DNA from 3 places in the Shewanella sp. UCD-FRSSP16_17 genome. Region 1 is predicted to be linked to each of the others. Evidence: predicted binding sites of a transcription regulator. Region 1 holds the regulator's gene; each other region holds the start of a gene.
The links. The regulator LexA, encoded in region 1, represses DNA repair genes until DNA is damaged. The targets are predictions, from matches to a motif close to TACTGTATNNNNATACAGTA.
Positions count from the first base shown of each region.

Region 2: mutS (DNA mismatch repair protein MutS) is a predicted target of LexA. The motif match lies at 8,346-8,365, and genes of this name have one in related genera.
Region 3: recG (ATP-dependent DNA helicase RecG) is a predicted target of LexA. The motif match lies at 7,299-7,318, and genes of this name have one in related genera.

Region 1 is NZ_LZFV01000046.1:202,698-213,077, reverse strand. It holds gene A9267_RS18080 (hypothetical protein) at 1-276, opposite strand, end outside; gene A9267_RS18075 (SURF1 family protein) at 298-1,065, opposite strand; gene A9267_RS18070 (DUF2909 family protein) at 1,064-1,291, shown strand; gene A9267_RS18065 (cytochrome c oxidase subunit 3) at 1,320-2,195, opposite strand; gene A9267_RS18060 (cytochrome c oxidase assembly protein) at 2,192-2,755, opposite strand; gene ctaD (cytochrome c oxidase subunit I) at 2,757-4,373, opposite strand; gene coxB (cytochrome c oxidase subunit II) at 4,383-5,951, opposite strand; gene A9267_RS18045 (cell division inhibitor SulA) at 6,393-6,899, opposite strand; gene lexA (transcriptional repressor LexA) at 6,896-7,513, opposite strand; gene plsB (glycerol-3-phosphate 1-O-acyltransferase PlsB) at 7,923-10,343, shown strand; gene mtr (tryptophan permease) at 10,355-10,380, shown strand, end outside.
Region 2 is NZ_LZFV01000002.1:330,179-340,558, reverse strand. It holds gene ispF (2-C-methyl-D-erythritol 2,4-cyclodiphosphate synthase) at 1-468, shown strand, start outside; gene truD (tRNA pseudouridine(13) synthase TruD) at 530-1,690, shown strand; gene surE (5'/3'-nucleotidase SurE) at 1,687-2,436, shown strand; gene A9267_RS06345 (protein-L-isoaspartate(D-aspartate) O-methyltransferase) at 2,433-3,068, shown strand; gene A9267_RS06340 (peptidoglycan DD-metalloendopeptidase family protein) at 3,105-3,995, shown strand; gene rpoS (RNA polymerase sigma factor RpoS) at 4,074-5,054, shown strand; gene A9267_RS06330 (hypothetical protein) at 5,147-5,554, shown strand; gene mutS (DNA mismatch repair protein MutS) at 5,641-8,220, opposite strand; gene recA (recombinase RecA) at 8,642-9,700, shown strand; gene alaS (alanine--tRNA ligase) at 10,029-10,380, shown strand, end outside.
Region 3 is NZ_LZFV01000046.1:62,982-73,361, reverse strand. It holds gene A9267_RS17390 (AMP-binding protein) at 1-1,112, opposite strand, end outside; gene A9267_RS17385 (hypothetical protein) at 1,105-1,656, opposite strand; gene A9267_RS17380 (acyl carrier protein) at 1,656-1,904, opposite strand; gene A9267_RS17375 (phosphopantetheine-binding protein) at 1,913-2,167, opposite strand; gene A9267_RS17370 (lysophospholipid acyltransferase family protein) at 2,196-3,044, opposite strand; gene A9267_RS17365 (beta-ketoacyl synthase chain length factor) at 3,063-3,833, opposite strand; gene A9267_RS17360 (DUF3014 domain-containing protein) at 4,099-4,971, opposite strand; gene recG (ATP-dependent DNA helicase RecG) at 5,105-7,180, opposite strand; gene A9267_RS17350 (response regulator transcription factor) at 7,388-8,008, opposite strand; gene A9267_RS17345 (sensor histidine kinase) at 8,012-9,163, opposite strand; gene A9267_RS17340 (tetratricopeptide repeat protein) at 9,238-9,927, opposite strand; gene A9267_RS17335 (calcium/sodium antiporter) at 10,146-10,380, opposite strand, start outside.

The DNA of each region.
Region 1 (10,380 bases):
CACATGACTTTGATGTAAAACGTATAAACGTTGTTGGCATTGCTCAAGACATTGTTTTGGCAGTAGATAAAGTAACTGCCACGACTGAGGCTGAGGGTTGTCCATTGATAAGCTCTGATAGCTTATTGAAGGTGAAATCAGTTGGCCTTTATTGGTCGCTGCACCATTATAAAGATCCATACTGAGCACGAGTTTGGCCATAGCTACGGGTAGAATAAATACCAACAGCAGTATATAAAGCGTCTTGTTGCTCTTTGGTTTTGCTGGGGAGTTCATACTTGCTCCTCTTGTTACGACTTATTTTGTTATAGGGTGTGTTGATTTCTTCAACGTTTTAAAACCAATCCATAGCATGAGCCCTAAAAAAACCGCTGCCATGGTGAACCATTGCAATGCATACCCTTGGTGTTTCTGTGCTGATAAGGGAATGGGTGTCCAAGGTTTTGCTAATGTCATTGTTGGAGTCACATCTGGCTGCAATACTGCCGGTGCCAGTTCGTGGCCTACTTTCTCTGCTAAGGCCACAAGGTTTAAATTTTGAAACCGAATCACTTCATGGTTATTCATTGAAAATGTTTCGGCATATAGCGCTTCGCTTAATGGGTTTGTTTGTTTTTGATAGACCCGCCCTGTTAACTCATATGGCTGATTAGGCATGGGAGTCAGTGCTGGCAGAATACGTCTGTCTTTATTGGCGCCAACAAACCCTAGTTCAACCATTAACCAAGGTTGTGACTCAGACACCTTGACCAATTGATATGCGAGATAACCCACTTGACCGTTATGAACTTGATTATCAAGTAATAAAATTTGTTCGCTGACTGCGATGGTATCGACAGTTAATCGGTAACCTGTCACAGGGTCATTGTTAGCTAAATTAAGTAAACTTTGGTAATCCAATGCGCTGGCGGCTTGTCGTTCAGCTAGCGTGGTTTGCCATGCTTGTTTGTACTGGGCTCTATCGAGTTGCCATAAACCTAACTTGACCAAAATAGAAAACACACTCACAGTAACAAGCAGCAATAACCCAGTAGATAGTCGCCAGACTCGCAAAGGAGAGCCCATGGCAGCGTTAGATACCTTAGTGATTTTCAAGCTTGTATTAGTACTACTGCTTGTATTCATATTATTTAATTTAGCTAGAGCCTTGTTTATTATGGTTAAAGCTGAAAACAAACAGCCAATGAGTCAATATTTGGGGCGACGCGTTATCTTTTCAGCTGTGGTGATGTTGTTATTGTTGTTGGCCCTAGGATTAGGCTGGGTAACACCTAACCCTAGGCCGTATTAGCTCGCCTCTGTAGAGGTGAGCCATACTCTTAAATGACGTAGACAAAAATAAATAAGCATAACCAGACTACGTCGACAAAATGCCAGTACCAACTACCAGACTGGAAGGCAAAATGACTTTCAGGGGTAAAGTGGCCTTTGAGCACCCTAAAGAACAGAATAATCAAGAACACAGTCCCCAATGTGACGTGCATACCGTGAAAACCCGTCAGTAAGAAGAAAGTGTTGCCGTAGATCCCTGATGATAGTGTCAGTCCCATTTCTTGATAGGCATGAATATATTCTTCAACTTGTAAAAATAAGAAGCCAATACCCAATAAGATGGTTAGTCCTAACCAGACTTTTAATGCCCCACGCTTAGACTTTTCAAGAGACACATGGGCAAAGTGTAAAGTGACTGACGATGCGAGTAATATCAGGGTGTTGTATAGGGGTAACCCTGTCCAAGGCATCGCTTCAGTCGTGGTGCCATCAGGTGTTTTAGTGAGTGGCCACATGGCTTCAAAAGTCGGCCAAAGCACTTCATGGGTCATGGCATTGTTTGAGGCACCACCTAACCACGGAATAGCGACCATTCGTGCGTAAAAAAGTGCGCCAAAGAAGGCGCCGAAGAACATAATTTCAGAGAAAATAAACCAGCTCATTCCTTGTCTAAAAGAACGATCCATTTGCGCTGAATATAAGCCAGACATTGATTCATCAATGACGTTTTTAAACCAACCAAACAGCATAAAAATGATGACTGCGATACCAGCCACGAGAATATAGCCGCCCGATGTTTCTTCGGTGGCGAGTTGTTGTACGTACGAACCTGCGCCAAAAGCAATCAGGAATAACCCAATAGCGCCAATGATGGGCCAGGCACTTTGCGCTGGCACGTAATAAGTTTCATGTTTTGTTGTCATCTTGCTGCTCCTTGCTCTATGGCCGCAGTTTGTTTGTCTGTGATGTCATAGAGGGTATAAGAGAGAGTCAAAGTTTTAATGGAATCGGGTAAGTCAGGATCCACATAAAAGATTAATGGCAGTTCAGCATCAGCCTTTGCAGCTAGGGGCTGTTGATTAAAACAGAAGCATTCCGTTTTATTGAAATATGCAGCGCCTTGGCCAGGCGATACCGAGGGTATCGCTTGGCCTACAAGAGGTTTAGCAGAAAGGTTTTTTGCTAAAAATGCAGTGCGAGTTAGCTCACCTGGATGAACCTGTATTCGGTTCACTTTGGGGCCAAACTCCCATGGCATACTGCCTTGCACTTGGGCGATAAATTCAATAGTAATGGTGCGTTCTTTATCAACGACCACCGCTTCATAACGACTTGCTGTACCTTGAGGCTTTCCGTTAATGCCTAAGGTCTCGCAAAGCACGTCATAAAGCGGTACCAGCGCAAAACCAAAGCCGAACATACCTATTGATCCTAATACCAGACCTATAAGTAAGTTACGGTTTGATTTTGTTGGCTGGCTCATATCACTTCACCTCTGGTGGTGTGGTGAATGAGTGGTAAGGTGCTGGGCTGGCAATGGTCCACTCCAGTCCTTCAGCGCCTTCCCAAGGTTTATCAGCCGCTTTCTCGCCACCTTTGACACATTTAATCACTACGGCTAAGAAAATTAGTTGTGATAAGCCAAATGCGAATCCGCCGATTGAGACAATTTGATTAATATCAGCAAATTGAATGGCGTAATCTGGAATTCGGCGAGGCATGCCTGCTAATCCTAAAAAGTGCATCGGGAAAAACAGCACATTGACTGAAATCACGCTACACCAGAAATGCCAGCGCCCTAGGGTTTCGCTATACATATGGCCAGTCCATTTTGGTAACCAATAATAGGCAGCAGCCATAATAGAGAACACCGCTCCAGTCACCAGTACATAGTGGAAATGCGCCACCACGAAGTAAGTATCATGGTATTGGAAATCAGCAGGTGTTATCGCCAGCATCAATCCTGAAAAACCACCAATGGTAAAGAGAATAATAAAGGCAATCGCAAATAACATAGGGGTTTCGAACGTGATTGAACCACGCCACATCGTTGCTACCCAGTTAAATACTTTTACCCCTGTCGGCACCGCAATTAACATGGTGCAGTACATGAAAAACAGTTCAGCAAATACTGGCATCCCTGTGGTAAACATGTGATGCGCCCAAACCAAGAAGGATAAAATCGCAATACTGGACGTGGCGTAAACCATCGAAGCGTAGCCAAACAACTTTTTACGACTAAAGGTGGGAATAATGGCCGAGATAATCCCGAACGATGGCAAAATCATGATGTAGACTTCAGGGTGACCGAAGAACCAGAAAATATGCTGGAACATGACGGGATCACCGCCACCTGCGGCATCAAAGAAACTGGTACCAAAGTATTTATCGGTTAATACCATGGTAACCGCACCTGCAAGTACGGGCATCACCGCAATCAGCAAGAATGCAGTAATGAGCCATGTCCATACAAATAATGGCAACTTCATCCAAGTCATGCCTGGTGCACGCATATTAACAATGGTCACGACCACGTTAATTGCGCCCATAATCGAACTGATCCCCATGATATGCACCGAGAAAACAAATAGTGCAGTGCTATCAGGGCTATAGGTTGTTGATAGCGGTGCATAGAAAGTCCAGCCAAAGTTAGGGCCGCCGCCTTCCATAAACAACGAACTCAACAGAATCGCGAAGGCAAATGGTAAGATCCAAAAGCTCCAGTTATTCATTCGAGGCAGTGCCATATCAGGTGCTCCAATCATCATTGGGATCAGCCAGTTGGCTAACCCTGTGAAGGCGGGCATGACGGCACCAAATACCATAATAAGACCGTGTACTGTGGTCATTTGGTTAAAGAAGTTAGGGTCAACTAACTGTAAGCCTGGCTGAAATAGCTCTGCGCGAATGACCATTGCCATCGCACCACCAGTGAGGAACATAATAAAACTGAACCATAAATACATAGAACCAATGTCTTTATGGTTAGTGGTTAATATCCAGCGCATGATGCCTTTTGGCGCGCCATGATGGTGATCATCATGGCCGTCATGAGAATGTTCATCATGAGCTGGGGTAGTATCTTGTGTAATTGTGCTCATCTGTATCCCTTACTTTCCATGACCAACAACATCGGTGGCTTGAACAGCATCACCAGTATTATTTCCCCAAGCATTTCGCTCATACGTCACAACAGCTGCGAGTTGCTGCGGTGAGAGTATGGAGCTAAATCCTTGCATTGCTGTACCAGGTTGGCCATTGATAACCACTTCAAGGTGTCCTTCAACAGGCCCCATGACTAACGGACTGCCCACTAACGCAGGGAATGCGCCAGGTAAACCTGTACCAGCGGCTTGGTGACATGCAGCACAGCTGCTGAGGTAAACTTGCTCACCCATTGCCATCAGCTCATCCATAGATAAGTCATCCATAACAACGTCAGGTGTTGCTTCTTCAACGACGTCAGCAACCACTTGTTCTACCTCAGGTTGTGTCGCTGGTAACTCAGCAGGCAAAGTGACAGGCGTTGGCTTATCACTTGCTGAACTTGCATCGCTAGGTGCCCCACCAGAGTTCACATCTGCAGCTTGAACCACATCACCAGAATCATTACCCCAAGCGTTTCGCTCGTAGGTCACAACAGCTGCAATTTCTGTTGCAGTAAGCTGTTTCGCGAAGGCTTGCATGGCAGTACCAGGCTGGCCGTTGACGACAATATCAATGTGGCCAGCAACTGACCCTTTAATGATTGGGCTGCCGATAAGAGACGGGAATACACCAGGTAGTCCTGCACCATTTGGTTGGTGACAAGCGGCACATCGGCCCATGTAAACTTGTTCACCTTGAGCCATCAACTCATCAAAGGTCAGGGTTTGCGACAGTGACGCTTCGGCCGCGGCTTTTGCATCAGCAGTGAGTTGTTTTTGATCTTTCAGCCATTGCTCAAAGTCTGCTTCAGAAACGGCTTCAACTACCACCGGCATGAATCCGTGGTCTTTACCACATAACTCAGCACATTGGCCTCGGTAGGTACCAACCTTATCAATCTTGGTCCAAGCTTCATTAATAAAACCTGGGTTAGCATCTTTTTTCACCGCAAATGCAGGAACCCACCAAGAGTGAATCACATCATCTGAAGTCATTAAAAAGCGTACTTTACGATTGATTGGCAGAACGAGGGGCTTATCGACTTCAAGTAGGTAAGTTTCAGTTTTCGTTTCTGTCCCAGTAATTTGATCGGCAGGGGTGGAAAGTAAACTGTAAAACTCGACGTCTTCATTAAAATAGCTGTAATGCCATTTCCATTGAGAGCCGGTTACTTTAATAGTTAACTCCGCATCACTTGGGTCTTCCATAGCAATGAGGGTTTTTGTGGCAGGAATTGCCATACCAATGAGGATAAGAAACGGCACGACAGTCCATGCTATTTCCACTTTGGTACTATCATGGAAATCAGCAGGTACTGCACCCTTTGATTTTCTATGATAAATCATGGAGTAAATCATGATTCCAAATACCACAACACCAATAGCACAACAGATATAAAGAATGATCATATGGAGGTCGTAAACCTTACCACTGATCTCTGTTACCCCTTGGGTCATGTTAAGCGGCATATCAGCCGCTGCAAGTGGCACTGCAAAAAACAGCACCATTAATCCATACAACAATCGCTTCACAAGACTACTCCTCTGCCAATTGCGATTTGCAATAACAACAAGGAAAAGTCACACAGTAATACTCTGCTCTATGCAAACTTTTCTATTCCCGAAAAAGTTTGATCACTTCAAAGTACACGGTGGCAGTGAGTATTAATACTCGATTATTCTATTGGGTTTTGGTGGCCACACTTGTACCTAATACTGAACTTTTCAATTCTTAAATTGACGCTTTTTTATTCAAGGCTTTCTATACCGCATGGTACCAGCACAATCTTTACAGCGTTTTATCACTTATGTTCATTTTTACCACTAAGAGAGGTCAATAAATGTTACCCCCTTGTTAACTACATTACTTGGAGATTAAATATTGATCAAGATCACTTTATCATCTAATTTGCTGAAAAAAGGCGCAAAAAAAAGCCCGTCACCGAAATGAAGGGCTTTTTTAGCAAATAGACTTTAGTGAAATGCAGATAAATTCAATTGGGTTGCAGTCACAGGATTACTGGCGTTTAATTGGTCATCACGTAAGTGAGTATTTACATCTTCGATAATGACACCTTGTGCTAAGGCGCTTTTAGCGACTAATTGAATGCGACGATTATCACGAGCATCTAATGGGGTTGTCCATGTAATCACTGCGCTGGATGTACCACTTGTGAGTGCTTTTTCCATTGCCCACAGTGTTTCGACTTCATCTTTAGTGTGAACCAGTAATACACGGTCCATTCTGACATTGGCGTTCGCTAGAATTTGTTTGTAACCAATGTGAGGCGGATTAATCAGTACAATCCATCGCCCTTGTTGACTTAATACGGCTAACTGGCCGCATAGCTGAGTTAATTCAGTTAACCCTTGGTTAGCTGTTTGTTTGGTTTCGATACCTTGCTTTACTGGCGCAGCTGCTGATGCCATGTCCATCCATAAACCTGGGTGACGTGGTGCATTACCTATTAATGTGTTCATAACCAACCTCCATTACGGATAACGCCAACAGCGAGCCCTTCAATCGTAAGGCTTTGGCATGTTAAATCGACTTTTATCGGCGAGTACTGCTCGTTTTCTGCATGCAGATAAACAACGTTGCCTTTCTTTTCAAAACGCTTCACGGTGACATCATCATCAACACGGGCAACAACGACTTGACCATTTTTAGCTTGCTGCATTTTGTGAACCGCTAATAAGTCGCCTTCAATAATGCCAATATCCTTCATACTGTCGCCACGAACACGTAGTAAGAAATTAGCATTGGGTTTAAACATTTCAGGATCAACTTGAAAGTATTGTTCAACATGTTCTAGCGCCAAAATTGGTTCACCAGCCGCAACCTGACCAATCAGTGGTAAGCCTTCTTCAACTTCCTCTTCTTCTTGGACCATACGGATACCGCGAGAGGTACCTGGAATAATTTCAATGCAACCTTTTTTAGCGAGTGCTTTTAAATGTTCTTCTGCAGCATTAGCACTTTTAAAGCCTAATCTAGTGGCAATTTCTGCACGAGTTGGTGGCATACCTGTCTCGGCAATATTGCATTTAATTAATTCTAGAATTTCAGCTTGTCGTGGCGTTAAAGGTCTCATGTTGATTCCTGTTTTTTTATACAGTGACTGTCATTATATACAGTATCTTTGGTCGCGCAAGTATTAACCAACATTTTTTGCTGATAAAGCAATAGATATGAATTTTTATCGAAGTTTCTAGTTGTTTAAAGTTAATTAAATCAGTAGTTTATTGTTTTTGCGGGGCGTCGGTAAATTAGTGTGTTTTATTATTGATGACTCAAGTGAATAAGCCAAAAAGTACTGGATACCGTCTATTTATACAGTACTGTACCTAAATGTTTTGCTACTTACTAAGTGATTGATACTTGATGTTAGAACCAACAAAACTTGCTACTTAAATGTTAACTAGATTTACCGAGGTTAGTGTAACTGAATGATATTCTGGTATCCTATGCGCAATAAATCGTTGTTGATAATGCGAAGACCCATGCTAAAACCAGATTCTATCATTGCTAAATCATTACGTTGGATTCAGAAATTAATGGTACACAGTGTTGTTGTGCCTGAAGATCCGTTCGCTGACCTTAACTTAGATCCTGACAAGCCAGTGGTCTATGTGATGAAAACGGAGTCGCTGAGTGATATTGCTGCCTTACATGAAATGACAGCTAAATATAACTTGCCAAGTCCGTATGAACGGTTAGATGTTGATGGTTTCAATACCCCTAGAATTGTGTGTGTGGAAGGGCGTAAACCCTTGTTTGGTAAGCGCCATAGTAGCGATAAATTTGTAGCAAACTTTACTAAGTTGCTCGAATTACACCAAAAGAACAAAGAACTCGACATCCAGCTTGTGCCTGTAAGCCTATATTGGGGGCGTATCCCAGGTAAAGAAGATGACACCATGACCGCTGCGGTTTTTGAGCGTGAAAACCCAACATGGTTACGTAAATGGTTAATGATTCTATTTTTAGGTCGCCATAACTTCATTCAATTTTCTAATGCCATGTCGCTGCGTTATATGGCTGATGAACACGGCACAGATGTCAGTATTGCGCATAAGCTTATCCGTGTGGCTCGTGTGCATTTTCGCCGACAACGTAAGGTGATGACGGGGCCTCAGCTTCCTAATCGTCAAGCGATGTTCAATTCGCTGTTAAAGTCAGAATCCATCAAGCGTGCCATTCAAGAAGAAGCCGTTAACAAAAAAATTCCCGAAGAAAAGGCACGTGAAAAAGCCATTGAGTACCTTGATGAAATCGCGGCAGACTATTCGGATAACTTGATTCGTATTGCTGAGCGTTTCTTAACTTGGCTTTGGAACAAGTTATACAGTGGTATTAGCATCAAGAGTGCGGAGCAAGTTCGTAAACTGCATCATGATGGTCATGAAATCGTTTATGTGCCGTGTCATCGAAGCCATATGGATTACTTGTTACTGTCATATATTCTTTATTATCAAGGCATGGTTCCACCGCATATTGCGGCAGGGATTAATCTTAACTTTTGGCCGGCAGGTCCAATGTTCCGCCGTGGTGGTGCCTTCTTTATCCGTCGTAGTTTTAACGGTAATAAGCTTTATACCGCAGTATTCAGAGAGTATTTAGATCAACTATTTGCTAAAGGCTATTCAGTTGAGTATTTCACTGAGGGTGGTCGTTCACGTACTGGCCGTCTACTTGCTCCTAAAACAGGCATGCTAGCGATGACGGTAAACAGCGTATTGCGGGGTATCGAGCGTCCTGTGACCTTAGTGCCAGTGTATCTTGGCTACGATCATGTCATGGAAGTGTCGACTTATCATAAAGAATTAAGTGGTAAGAAAAAGCAAAAAGAATCTGTATGGCAAGTGTTTGGTGCATTGCGTAAGTTGGGTAACTTTGGACAAGGTTACGTTAACTTTGGTGAGCCAATTAACGTACAGCAGTTCTTAAATCAGCAGTCGCCAGATTGGCGTGAAGAAGTGGCTAAAGATCCCGAGCAAAAACCAACATGGTTAACGCCTGCGGTTAATCAATTAGCCAATAAAGTGATGACAAACATTAACAGTGCAGCAGCTGCGAGCTCTGTTACGTTAACCAGTATGGTGTTATTAGCCGCTGAACAAAATGCATTAGAGCGCACAGAGCTGGAACGTCAGCTAGATTTATATCTTAAATTGATGAAAGAAGTACCTTACACTGATTACACCTCAGTTGCTCAAGGCAGTGCTAGTGAATTAGTTGATCAATGTCTATCACTGAAAAAGTTTACTTCGCACACTGATCAAATTGGTGAAATTATTGCGATTGAAGAGTCTTCAGCAATTGCGATGAGCTACTACCGTAATAACATCATCCATTTAATGGCAGTTCCTTCGTTAATTGCGAGTTGCTTGGTGCAATACGAAGAGTTTAATCGTCAAAAAATTCATGAAATCGTTAATGACTTCTATCCGCTACTCAAGGCTGAGTTGTTTATGGGGATTGAAGACTTACCCGCTTACATTGATAGCGTATTAAACTTATTTGTTGAGCAACAGCTTATTTCGGGTACAGACGAGTTTGAACTCAATCAAAGTAATATTACCCAGTTAATGTTATTGTCTGAAACTGTCAGTGAGACATTACAACGTTACGCGATTATCTTTAATTTATTGGCTTATAAACCGGATATTGAACGTTCAGATCTAGAAAGCGCGAGCCACTTATTAGCTCAGCGTTTAGGTGCTTTACACGGAATTACTGCGCCAGAGTTTTATGATAAAAAACTCTACAATAATTTGAGTGTAAAATTAAAAGAATTAGGGCACTTGTCGGGTAATGACAATCAGTTTGCTGTCATCCGAATTCGCGACCATGCCAATGGTATGTTGCGTTTATCTGTTCGTAAAACCATAGTAGATAGCGTCACTATGGAACATGGGTAACCACTAACTTTATGAGTTCAACACAATCACAACCGCA
Region 2 (10,380 bases), on a different contig from region 1:
ATTGGACATGGTTTTGACGTACACAAGTTTGGTGGAGATAAACCACTTATTTTAGGCGGTGTCACAGTACCTTATGAGACGGGATTAATTGCTCACTCAGATGGTGATGTTGTGCTGCATGCTGTTTCAGATGCGATTTTAGGCGCTATGGCGCTTGGAGATATTGGTAAGCATTTTCCTGACACCGATGCTGAATTTGCAGGGGCTGATAGCCGTGTTTTATTAAGACATTGCTTTAATCTCGCAAAGCAGAAGCAATTTATTGTTGGCAACCTTGATGTCACTATTATTGCTCAAGCGCCTAAAATGCTACCTCATATTGAAGCCATTCGTCAGTGTATTGCGACTGATTTAGAGACGCATGTTGAGCATATTAATGTTAAAGCGACTACGACTGAAAAGTTAGGTTTTACAGGTCGTAAAGAAGGTATAGCCGTTGAGTCAGTTGTATTAATGACACAAAAATAGTTAAACCATTTTCTTGTAAGTGCCGTTCAACTTACAACCCCAATGAGTTAGAGAAAATATCATGAGTTCGTTACATTACCTTTTTGGTAAGCCTGCATGTAAAGCTGATTTACGTACTGTAAACAGTGATTTTATCGTTAAAGAAATGCTCCCTTTCAGTCCAACAGGTGAAGGTGAGCATCATATGATCCATGTGCGTAAAGAGGGCTTGAATACCAATCAGGTGGCTGAAATCTTGGCTAAATTCGCTAAAGTTCATCAAAAAGAAGTGACGTACGCGGGCCAAAAAGATAAAAACGCCGTTACTGAGCAATGGTTCGGAGTCAGAATTCCGGGAAAAGAAACCCCTGACTGGCAGTCTCTTTCAACAAAAGATAATAATGATGTAAAGGCGAATGAAGCTGACTTAGCGAATAAAGAAAATACCCCTCGCTTAACCATATTATCTAGTCAGCGCCATAGTAAAAAATTGCGTATTGGGACATTACTTGGAAATCGTTTTGAACTCACCCTGCGCAATGTCAGTGACAAGGTTGAGCTTGAGAAACGTATTCAACAGGTAATGCAAACTGGTGTCCCTAATTATTTTGGGGAACAGCGCTTTGGTCATCAAGGTAAGAATTTGATTTTTGGCCAGCAAATGCTAGCAGGAAAAAAAGTAAAAGATCGAAAAAAGCGCAGTATGTATCTTTCGGCAGTTCGCTCTAATGTGTTTAATCAAGTGGTGTCTTATCGATTAAACCATCATAGTATTGCGCCTCTGACAGGAGATTGCGTCATGCTTGCGGGGAGTAAAAGTTTCTTTGTGACAGATAAATGGGATCCTGAAACATTAGCAAGATTATCAAGCAATGATATTCAGTTATCGGCGCCGTTATGGGGAAGAGGTAGCATACTCCCTCAAGCTGATGCCGCTAATGTTGAGCAAGCTGCGTTAATAGCACTAACAAACGATCTACAAGGGTTAGAGCAAGCTGGGTTAGAGCAAGAAAGACGGCCTATGCTGTTAAAACCGCAAGCATTGAAATATCGTTTTGAGCAAGACACCTTGTTCATAGAGTTCATATTACCTGCAGGTAGCTATGCAACCTCCGTTTTACGAGAGTTATTGGATTATCAAGATGTGCAGGAAGTTGCACGTCAGCAAAGGGTTGCTGAACAACAAATGCAAGCTTCAATGCAAGTAGAAAACCTACAAAAAGCGCAAGAGTCGACAAAGTGATTAATATACTCGTTAGTAATGATGATGGAGTAACGGCTCCAGGTATAAAAGCCCTTGCTGTTGAACTTGCTAAAATCGCGAAGGTAAAAGTGGTCGCTCCTGATCGTAACTGTTCTGCAGCGAGTAATTCTTTGACCTTGACTAACCCATTAAGAATTAATAACTTAGATAATGGGTATATTGCGGTTAATGGCACACCTTCCGATTGTGTTCACTTAGCAATTCGTGAGCTATGTGATAATGAACCCGATATTGTCGTATCTGGCATTAATGCAGGCGCAAACATGGGTGATGACACATTATATTCAGGCACAGTGGCAGCAGCGATGGAAGGGCGCTTTTTAGGACTGCCTGCCATTGCTGTGTCTTTAGTTGGTAAAGAGCTGATACATTATCAAAGTGCTGCAATTTATGCGGCTAGAATTGTACAAGGCTTGCTTGAACATCCCATTAATAATGATCAAATTTTAAATGTTAACGTCCCTGACTTGCCTGTAGAAGAAATCAAAGGCATACGTGTGACTCGCCTAGGCTCGAGACATAAAGCTGAAGGCATGATCAAAGCTCAAGATCCTGCTGGGCGAGATATATACTGGTTAGGCCCGCCAGGTAAAGAACAAGATGCGAGTGATGACACTGACTTTGGTACTGTAGAGCAAGGTTTTGTTTCAATCACTCCGTTAACTGTCGACTTAACTGCATATAATCAGCTTGCTGGTTTAGAGAACTGGATAAATAAACTATGAGCCAGGTAGCCTCAACAGTTGCCATTAATTTAGCGAGAAAGTTACACGAAGCTGGGATTCGTAATAATGCCGTCTTACAAGCCGTGTCTAATACTCCAAGAGAGCTATTTTTAGATGGCGCTTTGGCGCATAAAGCTTATGAGAATACCGCCTTACCCATTGGGCAAGGACAAACGATTTCTCAGCCTTATATTGTCGCAAGAATGACTGAATTGTTGTTACAACATAATCCTAGCAAAGTGTTGGAGATTGGCACAGGTTCAGGATATCAAGCTGCGATATTAGCTCAGTTAGTGCCGCAACTGTGCACTATTGAACGAATTAAAGCGTTGCAAATTCAAGCTCGGCAGCGATTAAAGCGTTTAGATTTGCATAACGTTTCTTTTAAATACGGTGATGGCTGGAAAGGGTGGCAGAACAAAGCTCCTTTTGATGCCATTATGGTGACTGCTGCTGCAGCTTCAGTGCCAGAAGCTTTATTGATGCAGTTATCAGAAGGCGGTGTATTAGTGATCCCTGTTGGAGAAGACTCCCAGCAATTATTAAAAATTACTCGTCACGGGAATGAGTACAGTTCACAGATTATTGAGGCAGTAAAATTCGTCCCATTAATTAATGGCGAACTCGCTTAATTAGGGTGATATTTCCTATCATTTTGGAGAACATGCTTGAAGTATCACAATTGGGTTTTAATCACTTTCATATTGCTTTCAATTACGGGTTGTAGTTTTCAAGCTCATACTCCAGCACCTGTGAGTAGCATTTCGGCTTCTGCTGGGCCGAAATACAATAAAGGCTCGATCACCACCGGCACTTACAAAGTAAAACGTGGCGATACCTTGTATTCAATTTCTTGGGGGGCAGGCAAGGATTTTAGCGATATTGCTAAATATAATCGCCTCAAAGCACCTTACACAATTTACCCCGGGCAGACACTGAAACTCTATCAGCCTACACCTAGCAAAACGTCAGCTAAACCGGTTGCTATAGCGAACAGTAAACCTAAGCCTGCAAAGAAACCTGTGGCAAAACAAACTACAGCTACAAAACAGGCTAGCACTAGTGCTGATAAAAATAGTACAAAAAAAGAGCTTGATCACAAAGCAAAGCCTGCGTATTCTGTAAAAACTACCCAAGAAAAAACGGTACAAGTAGCGAAAAATCCTGTTTCACGCTTGCCAGATAAAGTAAGCAAGTGGAATTGGCCGAATAAAGGTCGAATAATAGGGTATTTCTCTACCACTCAACAGGGGAATCAGGGCATTAAGCTTGCGGGTTCTCGCGGTGATATTATTAAAGCCGCAGCTGATGGAAGAGTGGTTTATGCCGGCAATGCACTTCGTGGATATGGTAATTTAGTCATTATTAAGCATAACGAAGATTTTTTAAGTGCATATGCTCATGCTGATGCAATATTGGTCAAAGAAAAACAATATGTAAATGCAGGACAGACAGTGGCGAAAATGGGTAGCACAGGGGCAAACCAGGTGATGTTACATTTTGAGATCCGTCTCCATGGTAAGTCAGTTAACCCATTAAATTATTTACCTAAACGCTAACTGTTTAGTTCACATCAAAACGGAGGATAGGCAAGTGCAGTAGATACTTAAATTTTATCAGGTTTGGGAGAGCACCATATGAGCCAGAAACAAAACGCTGCAGTAGCAGAAGAGCTTATGGATTTAGCTAAACAACCAGAAGAGGTTGCACTAAAGGCAGGAACTAAAGCCAAAACAGCACAGCAACCCGATATCGACCAACAAGTTCAAGATGATCTGCAAAAGAATCTTGACGCCACTCAACTATATTTAGGTGAGATTGGTTTTTCCCCTTTGCTTAGTGCAGAAGAAGAAGTCTTCTTTTCACGTAAAGCACTCAAAGGCTGCGAGAAATCTCGTAACCGCATGATAGAAAGTAACTTACGTTTAGTTGTTAAAATTGCCAGAAGGTATAACAACCGTGGACTAGCGTTACTCGATCTTATCGAAGAAGGTAACCTAGGACTTATTCGCGCGGTCGAAAAATTTGACCCAGAGCGAGGCTTTCGTTTTTCAACTTATGCGACATGGTGGATAAGACAGACCATTGAGCGCGCTATCATGAATCAAACTCGCACCATTCGTTTACCTATTCATGTCGTTAAAGAGCTTAACGTGTATCTTCGTACCGCAAGACAATTGGCTCAAAAATTAGATCATGAGCCCACGGCTGAAGAAATCGCAGATACGTTAGATGTTTCTACTAGCGATGTAAGCCGCATGTTAAAGCTAAACGAAAAAATCACTTCTGTAGATACGCCATTAGGCGGCGAAAATGATAAAGCGTTATTAGATGTCATTGCTGATGATGATTCGGTTGGACCTGATTACAAAGTGCAGGATGAAGATCTATCAAATTCGATAGTAGGTTGGCTAAATGAGCTAAATACTAAGCAAAGAGAAGTGCTCGCGAGACGTTTTGGTTTATTAGGTTATGAGCCTTCTACATTAGAAAATGTGGGTGCTGAGATTGGCCTAACGCGTGAACGTGTCCGCCAGATCCAAGTTGAAGCTTTAAAACGATTGAAAGATGTTTTAGGTGCACAAGGCTTGTCAGTTGAAGCGTTATTCAGAAGCTAATTTGTTGGAATAAGCTTTAGTATGCTTTCAATGAATAAGGACATTAATCATGTCCTTTTTTATTGTCTGTTGAAAACGAGGAATAAGAAACAATGAATAAAAATGTCATTAGTTTTATCAGTATTGTATGTGTTGTGATATTGACTGGTTGTCAAAGCACAAGAGACACAATGATAGAACAAGGTTATCCCCTAGCTTATGCCGATGGTTTTCAGGATGGGTGCGATAGCGGTAACAAGGCTGGCGGAAGTTTGTTTGATGAGTTTAAAAAAGATGTCAATCGCTTTAATCAGGAGCAGGATTATGCTCAAGGCTGGACCGATGGATTTAGACAGTGTGAAACTGAGCAAGAATCAATACAGCGCCAAGTAAGAATGAGCATCGAGCAACAGAAATTACAGCAACAGACCAAGAGTAATGAGTTAGCTGAGCAACATGCATTAGAGCGAGAAGTCATGAAAGGAGTTGATACGAGTAGCCTAAAATCATTAGAGAAGTGACCAGGCTATACTCAATGCTGTTAGTGAATAAAAAACGCTGCGAAATCATCGCAGCGTTTTTTGTACTGAGTCTTTAAATAGATGTATTAAAGCTGAGCTAGCCTTTTAAGTTCATACAACATATCTAAAGCCTGTTTAGGCGTTAAATTGTCTGGATTTATCTGAGCTAACTTGTCTGTTGCAGCAGATGACTGGGGTTCAGGTAATGTCAGGTTTAATGCTTCTTGAATCGGTACTTGATTGTTATTAGCAAAGTCACGACTTTCAAGCATATGCAGTTTTTGTTTCGCCGCTTTGATGACGTGGGCTGGTACCCCTGCTAGTGAAGCAACTTGTAAGCCATAACTTTTACTCGCAGCGCCCTCTTGAACAGCATGCATAAAGGCAATCGTGTCACCATGTTCAACGGCATCTAAATGTACATTAGCAGTGCCAGTTATTTGCTCTGGCAACTGGGTTAATTCAAAGTAATGGGTTGCGAATAAGGTTAACGCTGCGACTTTTTCAGCTAAATACTCTGCTGCTGACCAAGCTAGAGATAAACCGTCATAGGTCGAAGTACCTCGACCGATTTCATCCATTAAAACTAAACTTTTCTCTGTAGCATTATGAAGAATGTTAGCGGTTTCTGTCATTTCGACCATAAAAGTAGAACGTCCAGAAGCGAGATCGTCAGAGGCGCCGATACGTGTAAATATTCGATCTACAGGGCCGATAATTGCTTTTTGTGCAGGTACAAAGCTACCTATATGAGCCATAAGCGTGATTAACGCAACCTGACGCATATAAGTCGACTTACCCCCCATATTGGGCCCCGTTACGATAAGCATTCTTCGCTTAGGCGCGAGGGTGACTGGGTTGGCAATAAATGGTGTTTGGCTAACTAATTCGACCACAGGATGACGGCCAGACTCGATATGAATACCAATGTCATTACTGATTTCTGGACAATGATAATCCAGTGTTTCAGCTCGCTCTGCAAAGTTGCTTAGCACATCTAATTCGGATGCAGCTTGGGCAAACAGTTGTAGTTCATGCAATTTAGGTAAAAGTAAATCAAATAACTCTTCCCAAAGCTGCTTTTCAATCGCTAATGCCTTTCCTTGACTAGATAGCACTTTCTCTTCGTATTCTTTTAACTCTGGTGTGATGTAGCGTTCGGTATTCTTTAGTGTTTGACGACGCTGATAGCTCAAAGGAACTTGATCTGATTGTAAGCGACTCACTTCGATATAGTAGCCGTGAACCCGGTTGTAGCCGACCTTTAATGTATTGATGCCTGTTTGTTCTTTTTCACGGTTTTCTAATTGTACTAGATAATCAGATGCCCCTTCACTTAGGCCACGCCATTCATCTAGTTGTGCGTTGTAACCCGCTTTAATTACGCCGCCATCACGGATAAGCATAGGCGGATTATCGACAATCGCATTTTCCAATAGCTGTTGCTGCTCTGGAAACTCGCCTAATAAATTGGCTAGACGTTGGAGTTCACTTTGTTGGCAGTGACCTAAAGTTTGCTGAATTTCAGGTAATAAAGCCAACGCCTGGCGAAGACGGGCAAAATCTCGTGGGCGTGCGCTGCGAATAGCTAGCCTCGCCATGATACGTTCGATATCGCCAAGGGCTTTTAATTGCTGGTGTAAGTCTGCATATAACCCCGTATCAATTAACTCAGCAACTGCTTGTTGCCTTTGGCTAATATGCTGTTGGTCACGCAGCGGTTGGTGGATCCATCGCTGCAACATACGACTTCCCATCGGCGTCGCTGTCTTATCGAGTACCCAAGCTAAGGTATTATCACGTGAACCAGATAAATTAATAGTAAGTTCTAAGTTTCGGCGGGTGGCAGCATCAAGAATGATAGTATCAGCCTGATTAAACATGGTGATGCTATTAATATGAGGCAAAGCTGTTTTTTGTGTGTCTTTGACATATTGCATTAAGCAGCCAGCTGCTTGTAGCGAAAGCCTAGCATTTGTAATACCAAATCCATGAAGATCTTTGGTACCAAATTGCTCTAGAAGTAATTGAATGCTGGTATCGTAATCAAACTCCCATTCAGGTCTTCGACGTATGCCTTTGCGATTTTCAATTAATTGGCGGTCAAGTAAATCTTCACTGTAGAGCAATTCTGCAGGACTGGTACGTTGCAGTTCAGCTTCCAGTGTTTCGTCATTTTCAAGTTCAACAATAACAAATCGACCAGACGAAACATCTAAAGTCGCGTAGCCAAATCCACTCTTACCCTGATATACCGCAGCAAGTAAGTTATCCTGCTTTTCTTGTAGTAAGGCCTCGTCGGTTAAGGTACCTGGGGTAACAATTCTTACAACTTTACGCTCAACTGGTCCTTTACTTGTAGCAGGGTCACCGACTTGTTCACAAATAGCGACAGATTGACCAATTTGAACCAATTTTGCGAGGTAACCTTCAACGGCGTGGTAGGGAAGTCCTGCCATGGGAATCGCGTTACCACCACTTTTTCCACGTGCAGTTAATGAGATACCTAACAGTTCCGATGCCAGCTTAGCGTCTTCATAAAATAATTCATAAAAGTCTCCCATACGATAAAACAACAGCATTTCAGGATGCTGTGCTTTCAGCGTTAAATACTGGCGCATCATGGGAGTGTGCTTTTCTAAATTTGGGTCTTCATTTACGGTCATTAAGTGATTGCTCTTACTTTATTTTGAATTAGGCTAAGTCTGGGTCAATATAGGCGGTCATCTTAACAACAATTGATTTGATACCCAATAGAATCGCAACGATGCTATGCCGTCTTGCCCTTGTTTACTGATTTTTTGAACAATACTTATTGTTGTAAACTCAGGTATTTACCCAACTTAGAAGTACTGTATACAGTGGTTTTGTTTGTCTACTATTTATCGTTATTAATATATTTTCGTTATTAACTGTATGATTTTTAATGTGTAAATAATAGTAAGGTAAAAAAAAGGAAAAAAATTATACAGTAACTATTGATACTGTATGATTATACAGTATACTGAGCTCATATTACGAAACAGACAAATTTATTCGTTACCAAGTTCGTTATTCGAACTGAGTCACCTTAAAGGGATAAAGAGAATGAAAGCAGATCCAAATAAAGAGAAAGCGCTGAATGCTGTATTAGGTCAAATTGAAAAGCAATTTGGTAAAGGTTCAATCATGAAGTTGGGCGCTGATCGCACAATGGATGTTGAAACCATTTCTACAGGTTCGCTTTCGTTGGATGTTGCCTTAGGTGCTGGTGGTTTACCAATGGGACGTATCGTTGAAATTTACGGTCCAGAATCATCGGGTAAAACAACGTTAACACTTGAAGTTATTGCTGCAGCACAACGTGAAGGCAAAACGTGTGCGTTTATTGATGCTGAGCATGCTCTAGACCCTATCTATGCAAAAAATCTAGGTGTCGATATTGATAACCTATTATGTTCACAACCTGATACTGGTGAGCAAGCGCTTGAAATCTGTGATGCGCTAACACGTTCAGGTGCTGTTGATGTAATCATTGTCGATTCTGTTGCAGCATTAACACCAAAAGCTGAAATTGAAGGTGAAATTGGTGATTCTCATATGGGCCTTGCCGCACGTATGATGAGCCAAGCAATGCGTAAGCTTGCAGGTAACTTAAAACAGTCAAATACGCTACTTATTTTCATTAACCAAATTCGTATGAAAATTGGTGTTATGTTTGGTAACCCTGAAACCACAACGGGTGGTAATGCACTTAAATTCTACGCTTCTGTACGTTTAGATATTCGTCGTACAGGTGCGATTAAAGACGGCGACGCTGTCGTAGGTAACGAGACTCGAGTAAAGGTCGTTAAAAATAAAATTGCAGCGCCATTTAGACAAGCTGAATTCCAAATTCTTTACGGTAAAGGTATTAACCGTACTGGTGAGCTCGTTGATTTAGGTGTAGCACACAAGCTGGTTGAGAAAGCTGGTGCTTGGTACAGCTACCAAGGCAACAAGATTGGTCAAGGCCGTGCAAATGCGGGTAAATACCTAGTTGAAAACCCTGCAGTAGCTGAAGAAATTGAAGCAAATTTACGTCAAATGCTATTAAGCACTGAAAAAGAAGCGGCACCAGCTGAGTCGGATGAAAACATCGATTTAGAAACAGGTGAAGTGTTCTAATCACGTTTTAACAGTAATGAAAATAACTATCGCGGTCGACATGAGTCGGCCGCGATTTTTTTGTGAGTGCTCTATTCATTGGCATATGTGATCGAACGCCGCGCATAAAGATATGACTTCATTAAAGACGTCATTTAGCTCGTATTACGGCACAGATTATTAAAAACCAATTAACCGATTACAGTAATCGCCCCTCATAGCAAGAAAATCGCTAATCTAAATACGCTTGGATCTCGCACCTTCAGTTTGTTTAAGTATATAATGTTGCCAATTTAAAGCTGATATTCAGCTTCATGATAAATAGAATTTATCCATTTAGGGCGATTTCATGTTTCAGACCACCACAGAATTAAGAAGCGCATTTTTAGCGTATTTTGGTAACAACGGACACCAAGTTGTCGACAGTAGCTCGTTAGTACCACATAACGATCCAACGTTATTATTTACAAATGCGGGTATGAACCAATTTAAAGAAGCTTTTCTAGGATTGGAAAATCGTGGTTATTCACGTGCAACGACATCGCAACGTTGTGTCCGTGCTGGTGGTAAGCATAATGACTTAGATAATGTAGGTTACACCGCCCGTCACCATACTTTCTTTGAAATGTTAGGTAACTTTAGTTTTGGTGATTACTTTAAAGAAGAAGCCATTTCATATGCGTGGAACTTTTTAACCCAAA
Region 3 (10,380 bases), 140 kb from region 1:
ACAAACGGATGAGTGCAGAGCAAGCCTTCCATTTGCGCTAGAGATAAACGTTTTTCTTCCACCTTTACGATGCGGTCGAGTCGGTGTAACAAGGTAAAACGGCCATCTTCAGCTAATTCAATCTTGTCATCACACTTCATCCATCCATTACTGGCAGGTAAATAAGGTGATTTGAGCATCAATGCGCCATCTTCATCATTCTCACATATCTCAACGCAGCTGAAAGGAAGCCAAGTTCTGTTTGGCTCCATTTGACGTCGATAGGCAATACCGCCAGTTTCTGTGCTGCCAAAGACCTCTATAGGGAACTGACCATAGCAGGTATGAATGTGCTGAGAGGCATCGTATGACAAAGGGCCACCTGAACTGAAAATCAGACTTGGTGCTAACTGTTGTTGTTCAAACTCTAAAGCTTCTGGCAAGCGTGATAATTGGGCAGGGCTACTTATCAAGCATAAGTTCGGCATTAAGGCGATGTAGTAACTTAAGGTTTCAGGGTATTCAACGAGATCACTTAAAAACGGACGACTTGCAGCTAAAGGCCACAATATTTTGAATAACAAACCATAAATATGTTGATGTGAAACGGTAGAAATAACGCTGCACTGTGGCAGTCGAGATGCAAAGGTTTGTTCTAAAATGCTGACTTCAGCATCCAGTTGTTCAATTGACTTTGCAATGGCTTTAGGTTCGCCGCTACTCCCTGATGTGAATAAAACTAACTCGCCAATTTGGCTGGTTTCAGGCCAAGATTTATTGGCAAGGCCGAGCTCTTTTTTAAGCAAAATAAATTGCTTAACTTCACTAAGAGGCTGATCTGAAATTACCCCATCAAAGGCATGGTTTAGCTCAGTTAGCGTGCCACCTTGGATATTAGCGGGCAAAACCACTTGCTTACCTGCAAGCAAGGCTGCACACATGCCAGCAGCAAATAAATCACTGGTTTCAGCTGCGAGTAACCAACGTTTGATTGGGCTGGCATTAAGTTGTTCAAATAGATGGGCAACATGGGCTGTAAACAGTGAACCCGTCACAATGTCATGATGATTGAAACTAATTAATTGTTGCGTTTTAGGGCCATTATGTAGCCAGTTTATCAGCAAGTTATTCATGTTTTTTCAACCAAAATTTGCGATATAACCATTCTCCACCGAGTAATAAACCCATGAGGATATAGGCAATGAATCCATTATAAAGCGTCCACCATTCAAGCGAGGCAAACTGTGCAGTGTAGAGCGCGAAACTGCCATTGATGATAAATAATCCACACCATAAACGGGTGACATTATTTAAATAACCAATGGCCGAATCAGGTAAATCTGGTTCTTTTAATCTGGCCAAACGTTCAATCATACTTGGGCCTTGTTTTAGTGAGTAACTAAATAGCCCTAGCATGGTGAGGTTTATCACCACTGGGTAGAACAGTAACCAATCATTGCGTTTAGCAATAAAGCTCGCCGCTGTGAGTCCAATGCCCACCAGTAGCGGCAGCGCCATAGACTTAAGTTGTTGCTTACTCAGCGCAAGTCGCGCAATTAATACAGCACAAAGTAGTAATGCTATTGTGCCTGGTGGTAAGAACTGCAAACCTAAATACACCGCTATCGGGTAGCAAATAAGTGCGATGGCGGTGATAATTTGCAGTACTAGCACCATTAATCTTTCATTAAACCTTCAATCGCATTAACGACATCTTCAACTGTACGCACTGTTTTAAATTGCTCTGGTTGAATCTTTTTTCCGGTCATTTGTTGAAGCTTTATCACTAAATCCACAGCATCAATACTGTCTAAATCAAGTGCTTCATAAAGTGAAGCATCTAAGGTGATATCTTCTGCTTCAATTTCAAAATCATCGACTAAAATTTGCGTCAACATGTCTAGGATTTGATCACGATTTTCCATGATGACTCCTAAGAACGCTGTGATTCAATAAAGCTAGCTAAGCTTGCTACGCTGTAAAAGTGTGCTTTAGTTGCTTCTGAGTTAGCTTCTATTTTGATATCGAATTGCTTTTTAATTGCTAAACCTAGCTCAAGCGCATCGATTGAGTCTAATCCTAAGCCTTCACCAAATAGTGGTGCGTCAGTTTCAATATCGTCGATACTGACATCTTCTAAGTCGAGGCAGTCAATAATGAGCTGCTTAATTTCGTTGTGTAAATTCATATTAATATTCTAATTGTGATTGGTGTAATTAATGTTTGCTCATGTTGCGTAATGGCGGTAATGCTGTGAGTTGCTCAGCGTAATACTGCTGTAACTCTCTTGTCAGAACTCTGGCCATTTTAGCTTCATTGTTTTGACTAGCATCATACCTTAGGTACTCAAAAGGTGCGCCCATTTCTACAGACATATTGATTGTTTGCCTTGGTAGTTCGTACCAAGGTTGCTGTTTTGTCAGTCCGGCCACATCAATACGAAGTATGACAGGCATGATATCAGTTTGTGTACGTAATGCGATATTTGCAGCGCCACGTGCAAATGGATTTGTTTTAGCTCCCACAAGGGTACGAGTGCCTTCTGGGAAAATAATTAAGTTTGTATCCGTTGCTAACACTTGCTGACAGTCTTTTAGTAACAAGTCTGCACCACGATTAGGAATATACCCTGCTGATGCTAATACACCGCGTATAAAGGGGTTGCGCCATAATCCTTGTTTAACAATACAACCGGCATTGGGCATTAAACTGATTAACACCACCACATCAACCAAGGTTGGGTGGTTAGCCACCACTATCACTCCTTTTGCCTCGCTTAAGCTAGGGAGCGTTTTGGTACTGACTTTAATGACTCCGGTTGCACTGAGCATCCACACAAAACCTTTAAACATAATGTGGACCGCTTTTTGTACTCTGGCAATTCGTTGCTGTTTTGTACCCGGCCACAAACGTAATACAGGTAAAACAGTGAGCGAGCTTAATAGTCCACCTAAACCAAAAACAACATAACATAAGGTGCCACCTATCCAACGAGGTACATATGCTAGCCCCGTTAAGTAAGGGGCGGGTTCAGGGAACTCTACTGAGCTGTTTCTATTCGTCATACTCTGCAACTTATTATATCAACGACTTTCATGTCGCTGGGTCGTGTGGTCATGACCTAATTGCGGGGTCAATTGCCACTGCCAATGAGCCAATTGACCTGTTAGCGAAGTTTGCGAAGCAATAGCATGAATAAATTGCGCATAACTGATTGGCTGGGACTCGTTTGTATTGCCGTTTGATAGCGTCAATTGACCTAGAACAGTGTGCTGATGCTCAGTGCTGTTGGCTGGGGCAAGATATAAGCCCATTGCCAAAGGTAATTCATATTCTTGGGTGTATTGATTGTAAATAGGCGGGACAGGATCGTCACCAAAGACAAGCAGAACCGGTTCAGGGTTTTCAGCTAGCTGCGCAAATACTTCAATCATGGCTTGGGATAGGCTTTCTTCACCTGCTGCAACAGAAGTTGAAGCTGCGGTATTGCCACTCACTATACCGTAAATGCCACTGGCTGTGTTGTGTACTGACTGGCTGAAAGCTAATGGAGAAAGCGCTTCTTTATCAACAATATCTTGTAATAAATCCAGTGTGCGAGTGAGTTCGCCATGACGAGAAGCAAACACGCTGCGGCAATGTTTTGCGGGTTGGCAGTCATGGGCTGCAGTCAGCATCATTTTAGTTAAGCGGCTAAAGCGGCGACGTTGCATGGCTGGCACGTGAGCTAAAGCGGGAGAGGTTTTATTTTCTGTAGTCGGGGTGACAGCATTATCCCATTGGCGCCAGCTTTCTTTATCTTGAAAGTCTAGAGACCATGCGCCCCATGAAAGAATATCAAATACTAATTGCACTACATTGCCTCTGGTACGACTCAGGTATCCCTTGCTGAGATGGCCACATCGATAGGGTTTGGACGCTATGAATATGGCAGCTTGTTGTTAATTTAATAACGTCAGCAATTGTACCGTAATATTTAGCATCACAAAAACAAAAAATAGCGACATAAGGTCGCTATTTTGTTGGTGCTTGAACTGCAAACCTGATCGAGTAACTTGCTCTTATTAGATTAGGGTTTGGCAGCGATAGGTTGGCTAGTACTAAAAATACCTACCAAAGCTAGTTGTTTAGCTGTTGTTTAAGCTTTCTTACAGCACCTTTGATTTTCTTGGTATTTTCAGGCCCCATGCGCACCATTAATTTTTGAATGTTGGGTAGCGACTCAAGTTTAGGGTCAACAAATAAATAGTTAACACTGATTGATGACAGCTCAATTGGATCTTCGATAATAGGGGCTGCCAAAATCACATCAAATGCTTCTACCATGCGTTCATTGAAGCTCATGTCACTATAACCAAGTTCTTCGAATGCTTCGTCAAATAAAGGCGATAATTCTTCAAAAGTACTGATTAGCTGTTCATCATTCATGCCCGCTATCATGTCTGCATAGAGATCATAACGGTGGTAGCTGTCTGGGTTTAAGTAGATTTTGTCGGTAATTTCACTGACGCTAAAGCTGTCTTTAGGACCTTTCAAAGGGCTGGCTTTATGAATGACTTCACCTTGTGCCATGTTGTCGACAAATACCACAAACTGGCGAGCAATGTCTTTTTTAAGGATGATGGATTCGATTTTCATTCCATCAGCCATTTCAATGGTTTTTTGCTCTACAAAATCATCACTTTCGGTCAGTACTGGTAACGGTTCAACGACCACTTCAGGTTCTGTTGGAATGATTTCGGTCGGCTCAACCACTTCTGGTTCAACAATCACTTCTTCAATTGGCTCTTGCTCGATGGGCTGTTCAGGCACCGGCTCTGGCAATTGTACTGGTGTTGGGGCTATCACCTCAGGTTCAGACGGCTCTGACGTGAAATAGAAATAACCTGCACCAGCCAAAATAACGGCAATGGTTACGCCGATAACACCTGCATTGCTGCCACCTGCACGGCTCGATTGTGGTGTTGCTCTGTCTTCTTGATTGACTTGCATTTCTATTCCTTAGCTTTAAACATCAAAAGTGGAACTGAACACGAGATAAATATTGTTTAGCCTCAAGCTCATCACTCATTCTGCAATATTATTAACGCTTGTCTAGTGATAATAGACCTAAGTTAACAATAATTTATGCTTGTACGTATTGCTGGCGATCACCTAACCAACGGTGAATGATGCCATCAACATTTTCAGGTACTTGTCGCATGACATGTGCGGCAAGTTTTTGGGTGTTTTCAATTAAATACTGGTCTCTGACCAAATCTGCTATTTTCATTTCTGCCAGCCCAGTTTGACGAGTGCCGAGCACTTCACCTGGGCCGCGGATCTCTAAATCTTTTTGGGCAATAACAAAACCGTCATTACTCGACCTTAATACACCAAGTCGTTTTGTTGCTGTTTGCGACAATGGCGCTTTGTAAAGCAGTAAGCAATGACTCACGACTGAGCCGCGACCGACACGACCACGTAATTGGTGTAATTGCGCTAAGCCCAGTCTTTCGGGGTTTTCAATAATCATCAAACTGGCATTGGGTACATCAACACCAACTTCAATCACAGTGGTTGCCACTAGTAAATGTAGCTCACCCGCTTTAAATTGAGCCATTATTTGCTGCTTTTCTGCGCTTTTCATTCGTCCATGCACCAGACCAATATTGAGCTCTGGTAATAAACGACTGAGTTCTTCTGCTGTATCTTCAGCAGCTTGGCATTCCAGCACTTCAGATTCTTCAATTAAGGTGCAGACCCAATAAATTTGTCGATTGTCGTTTAAGGCTGCTTGCTTGACCCGCTCAATGACTTCATCACGGCGATTATCACTCACAGCAACTGTACTGACAGGCGTTCTGCCAGGCGGTAGCTCATCAATGATAGAGGTTTCTAAGTCTGCATAAGCTGTCATTGCTAACGTGCGAGGTATCGGAGTGGCTGTCATGATCAATTGATGAGGATGAAAACCTTGGCTAATGCCTTTTTCACGTAGGCCCAACCGTTGATGCACTCCAAAGCGATGCTGCTCATCGATAATTATCAGTGCTAATTTGTCAAAACTGACTTGCTCTTGGAAGATGGCGTGGGTGCCAATGACCATATTGGCGCTACCATCAGCGATATCCGCGAGTGATTGAGCCCTTGCCTTGCCTTTTAGTTTACCTGCAAGCCAGCCGACTTTTAGTCCGAGCGGCTCAAACCACGCTGCAAAATTAATGGCATGTTGTTCAGCCAGCAACTCGGTGGGTGCCATCATCGCCACTTGGTAGCCATTTTCAATGGCTTGTAGCGCTGCCAGTGCAGCAACTAAGGTTTTTCCTGAACCGACATCACCTTGCACTAAACGCATCATTGGTGTTGGTTTCTCAATATCTTGGCTTATGTCTGCACCCACTCGCTGTTGAGCCCCTGTGGGTTTGAAGGGCAGGGCTTTTAAAAACGGGTTTAGTAGTTGGCCTGTTGCCGAAAGCGTGACAGCTTTATCAAGGTTGTTACGTTGACGCAGCTTTAGCATACTTAAATTGTGCGCCAATAACTCTTCTTGTACTAACCGCTGCTGAGCTGGATGCATCCCCATCTCCAAGTCAGCTTGTTCGATGTCATTGGGAGGCCTATGTATTAACTGTAAAGCATGGCTAATACTCATATTATTGGGTTGCAACTCGGCGGGGAGTAACTCGGTTAACCCGCCGTGAGTTAGGTGAGTCAGTGCTTGTTCGGTTAGTTTAATCCAACTGGCTTGTTTAAGACCTTCTGTTGAAGGGTAAATGGGGGTCAGTGAATCACTTAATTCTGGATTCTCGCCTTCTTTGATTATCTTGTATTCGGGATGAATAATCTCAAAGTGTCTTTTACCGCGCTTAATTTCACCATAAGCACGAATAATCGCGCCGTTTTGCATGSCATTACGTTGGGCAACTGAAAAGTTAAAGAAACGTAGGGTTAGCATTCCTGTGTCGTCTGCAATAGTGCAGGTCAGCATGCGTTTACGGCCAGGAACAATTTGGGTAGAAATGATTTCTGCTTCGACAGTGCCATACATGGCAGGATATAAACTCGCAATGGGATAGATTTGGGTGCGATCTTCGTAGCGCATAGGCAGATGAAACAGCACATCTTGTACTGTTTTAATGCCCAGCTTATCGAGTTTTTCAGCGACTTTTTTGGCTACGCCTTTTAAGTCGGTAATAGGAACCTGATCCAATGGTTGCAAATCCACAATGCCTTCATATTGTCGAGTGTTGGCGCTATCATGCTAGCAAGGGTTAACAGAGTTATCCAATAAGTTATACAGTTCACTATCGAGTGAGAATGCTTGCTAGAGACAATAGTACTGTAAATATATACAGATATTTATGCCTATCTTAGCAGAGTTTGAATACAAGGCAATAATATTCCCCTTTTTGGCAGCTAAGCAACGCTATAACCAGCCTTTTTGTTTAGCGATACGGGCAGCATCAATACGATTACTGGCATTAAGCTTACTGATCGCTTCAGACAAGTAATTCCTGACTGTCCCTTCGGCAATGAACAGCTTCGCGGCAATATCACTGGTAGATAATCCTTCGCTGGCAAATCGTAACGCTTTTCGTTCCTTATCATTTAGCGGATCAATATCCCCGATGGCACTGATTGCAAGCTCAGGATCGATCACCTTTTTGCCAGCCATGACCTGCTTGATTGCCGATAATAAACTTTCTGTGGGGGCATCTTTTAATAAAAAGCCATCGACGCCACAGCCAAGCGCTCGCTTGATATAACCGGCTCGACCAAAGGTGGTTAAGATAATGATTTTAGTTTGCAGCGCAGCACCTTGCTGTTCTTTAAGCCATTGCGCTAATTCAAGGCCTGTATGCCCTGGCATTTCGATGTCACTGAGCAGTAAATCAAACGAGTGTTGTTTGAGTAACGCAATAGCCTGAGTGCCGTCTTCGGCTTCTGTGACTTCAACTGGGCCAATGGTTTCATCATTGCTAAGAGTGAGCAGTGCTGAAAGCGCTCCTCTCACCATAGCTTGATCCTCTGCCAGTAAAATTTTCATGAATCAGCTGTCCTTATCGGTAGAAAGAGGCAATGAAATCGTGAACTGATAACCATCGGTAATTTGATAGTTAAATGCGCCTTTGAGCAATTGAGCCCGTTCTGCGATACCTTTTAGTCCATTCCCTTCCACTATCGCTTGTGTTGATGAATTATCAGATAAACGTACGTTTAGGGTGTTGTTTTGATGGCTAAACTGCCACCAACATTCAGTTGCGGTGCCGTGTTTGAGCATGTTATTGACTAGTTCAGTAAACATTAACCCTAGTTGTGATTCATATAACTCGGGCATCTCAGGTAATTGGCCGTTGACGTTCACTTCTATGCTTTGTTCTCGAAGGGATGCGGTTAATTGCTGTAAGGTGTCAGCCAAGCCTTTATGTTTATAATCCGATACTGTTTGTCTGATTTGACTAAGGCTGTCTCTGGCTATTTCTGCTAATTGACTCAAATGTTCTTTTGCTAAAGGCAGGTTTCCTGCTTCAACGAGTTTTTCCGCTAACTGCGCTTTAAGGGCGATAGACGATAAGTTGTGACCCATAATATCGTGAAGATCTCGAGCAATTCTTTCTCGTTCTAGGGCTGTCGCTAAACTGGCAATTTCATCATTTGATTGACGTTGCTGACGTCTAATTCGCTCATTGTTATGTTCTACTACACCAAATAATCCCACCACAAACACGATTAACATGCCGTATAGCGGGAAATAAAATGCGGGATACCCTACAAGGTAGTTTAGTGTCCATAACCCAATACTGATGGCGATAAAACTGATAATGCTGGTGCGTAATGAGTAAAAAAAACCAATAAAAAAGCCCGCAAAACTAAAAAATGAAATTCCGCCGCTGGTAAATAAACTGGCGATAACCGCAGTCGAAATCATTAACGATATGGGGTATATGGCTTTTGCTTGGCTACTTTTATAAGCCCAAAAATAACCGTATAAGAACGGAATTAATAGCAATAGACTAATGCTTACACGCATAACATCATCACGCATAAACCAAATAGGTATGAAATAAAAAATGAGGTTTAACAAATAGACCCAAGCCGTTTTTTGCTTGTAGGCTTTTTCTGGGTGGTTGTTTTCGTTAGTGGTCATATCCGTGTGAACCATTCCTTGAGCAGACTGATTGGCAGTATCTTGAGTATTCATAACCTTTCCTTAGCAAGTTAGCATACTGCAACCCATCGGCAATGGGTAGCAGTAGCTAACAGCGCCCTGTGGCATTATTGACTAGCATTCACTGTAGAGGTTGGGTTTAGCAGGAAGTTAGCCCAACCATAGTCTGGATTAATGGTTAACGCCTGTTGCCAGTCCTGCTTTGCTGCATCTTGTTGACCGAGCTCTTGTTTGGCAAGACCTCGCCAAGTGTAAGCTTCAGCATGTCCCCAACAGATCTCATCACAAGGGTTTTGATAGCGTGCAATGGCTAATGAGGCCAACTCACTGGCTTTGTCGTAACCTCCACCATATTGCGCAGGCGTGTAAAATGCACTCATAGCTTTAACTAATGCAATTCGAGGGTTGTCGGGACTTAATTGTTCAGCCTGCTGTAATAAAGCGCCTGCTTTAGATGATAATTGTTGGGCTTTAGCGCCGTCATAAGCGATTTGCATGCCATAGATTTGCGCTAATAATGTCATCGATTCAGCATGATCTTCACGACTGATAACAGCTTCAAGTGTGGCTTGTGCATCAGTAAACGCACGTTTTGCGACACCACGTTGTCCTAAAATATTGGCAGTAATTGCAATACGGTATTGGGCATAGGCATGTTCATAATCAACACTTTGCTGGCTGATTTGATTGAGCGCTTCAAGGTTCATGGTATTGGCTGCAGCATCAATACTACTGATATCTGCGACACTGGTTTGACTGACTAAAGATAAGGTTGCGGCAATAAATAATGTTTTCATGATTAACTCCGTTTATTCAAGTGTGTGTTGAGTGCAGAGTTAGTATTCAATATTGGCGTGAATGTGTGCAGGCACAAACGTCATCAGTTTATAATGACAAATGTCATTAATAAAAAAGCCAGCATACTGAATTAGCATGCTGGCTTATGGTTTAGTCCTGATGTTATCGTCTTAGGCTTTTTGTTTGACTCTATCGCATAGACTGAACCGTTTTATACTTACGCTTGGATCACTAAGTAACTGATATAGCCTAAATAGCTGGCGACTAAAACAGCAGCTTCTCGGCGACCAATCCGCAGGCCTGTGTAAGCAAAGGGCAGTAGTACTGCTGCTAATGCGATCATGACCACCCAGTCTATTTGGCTTATCTCATTACTGATAATAGGGTGGATAAGGGCCGTTACCCCTAAAATCCCTAAAATGTTAAATAGGTTTGAACCAACAACATTACCA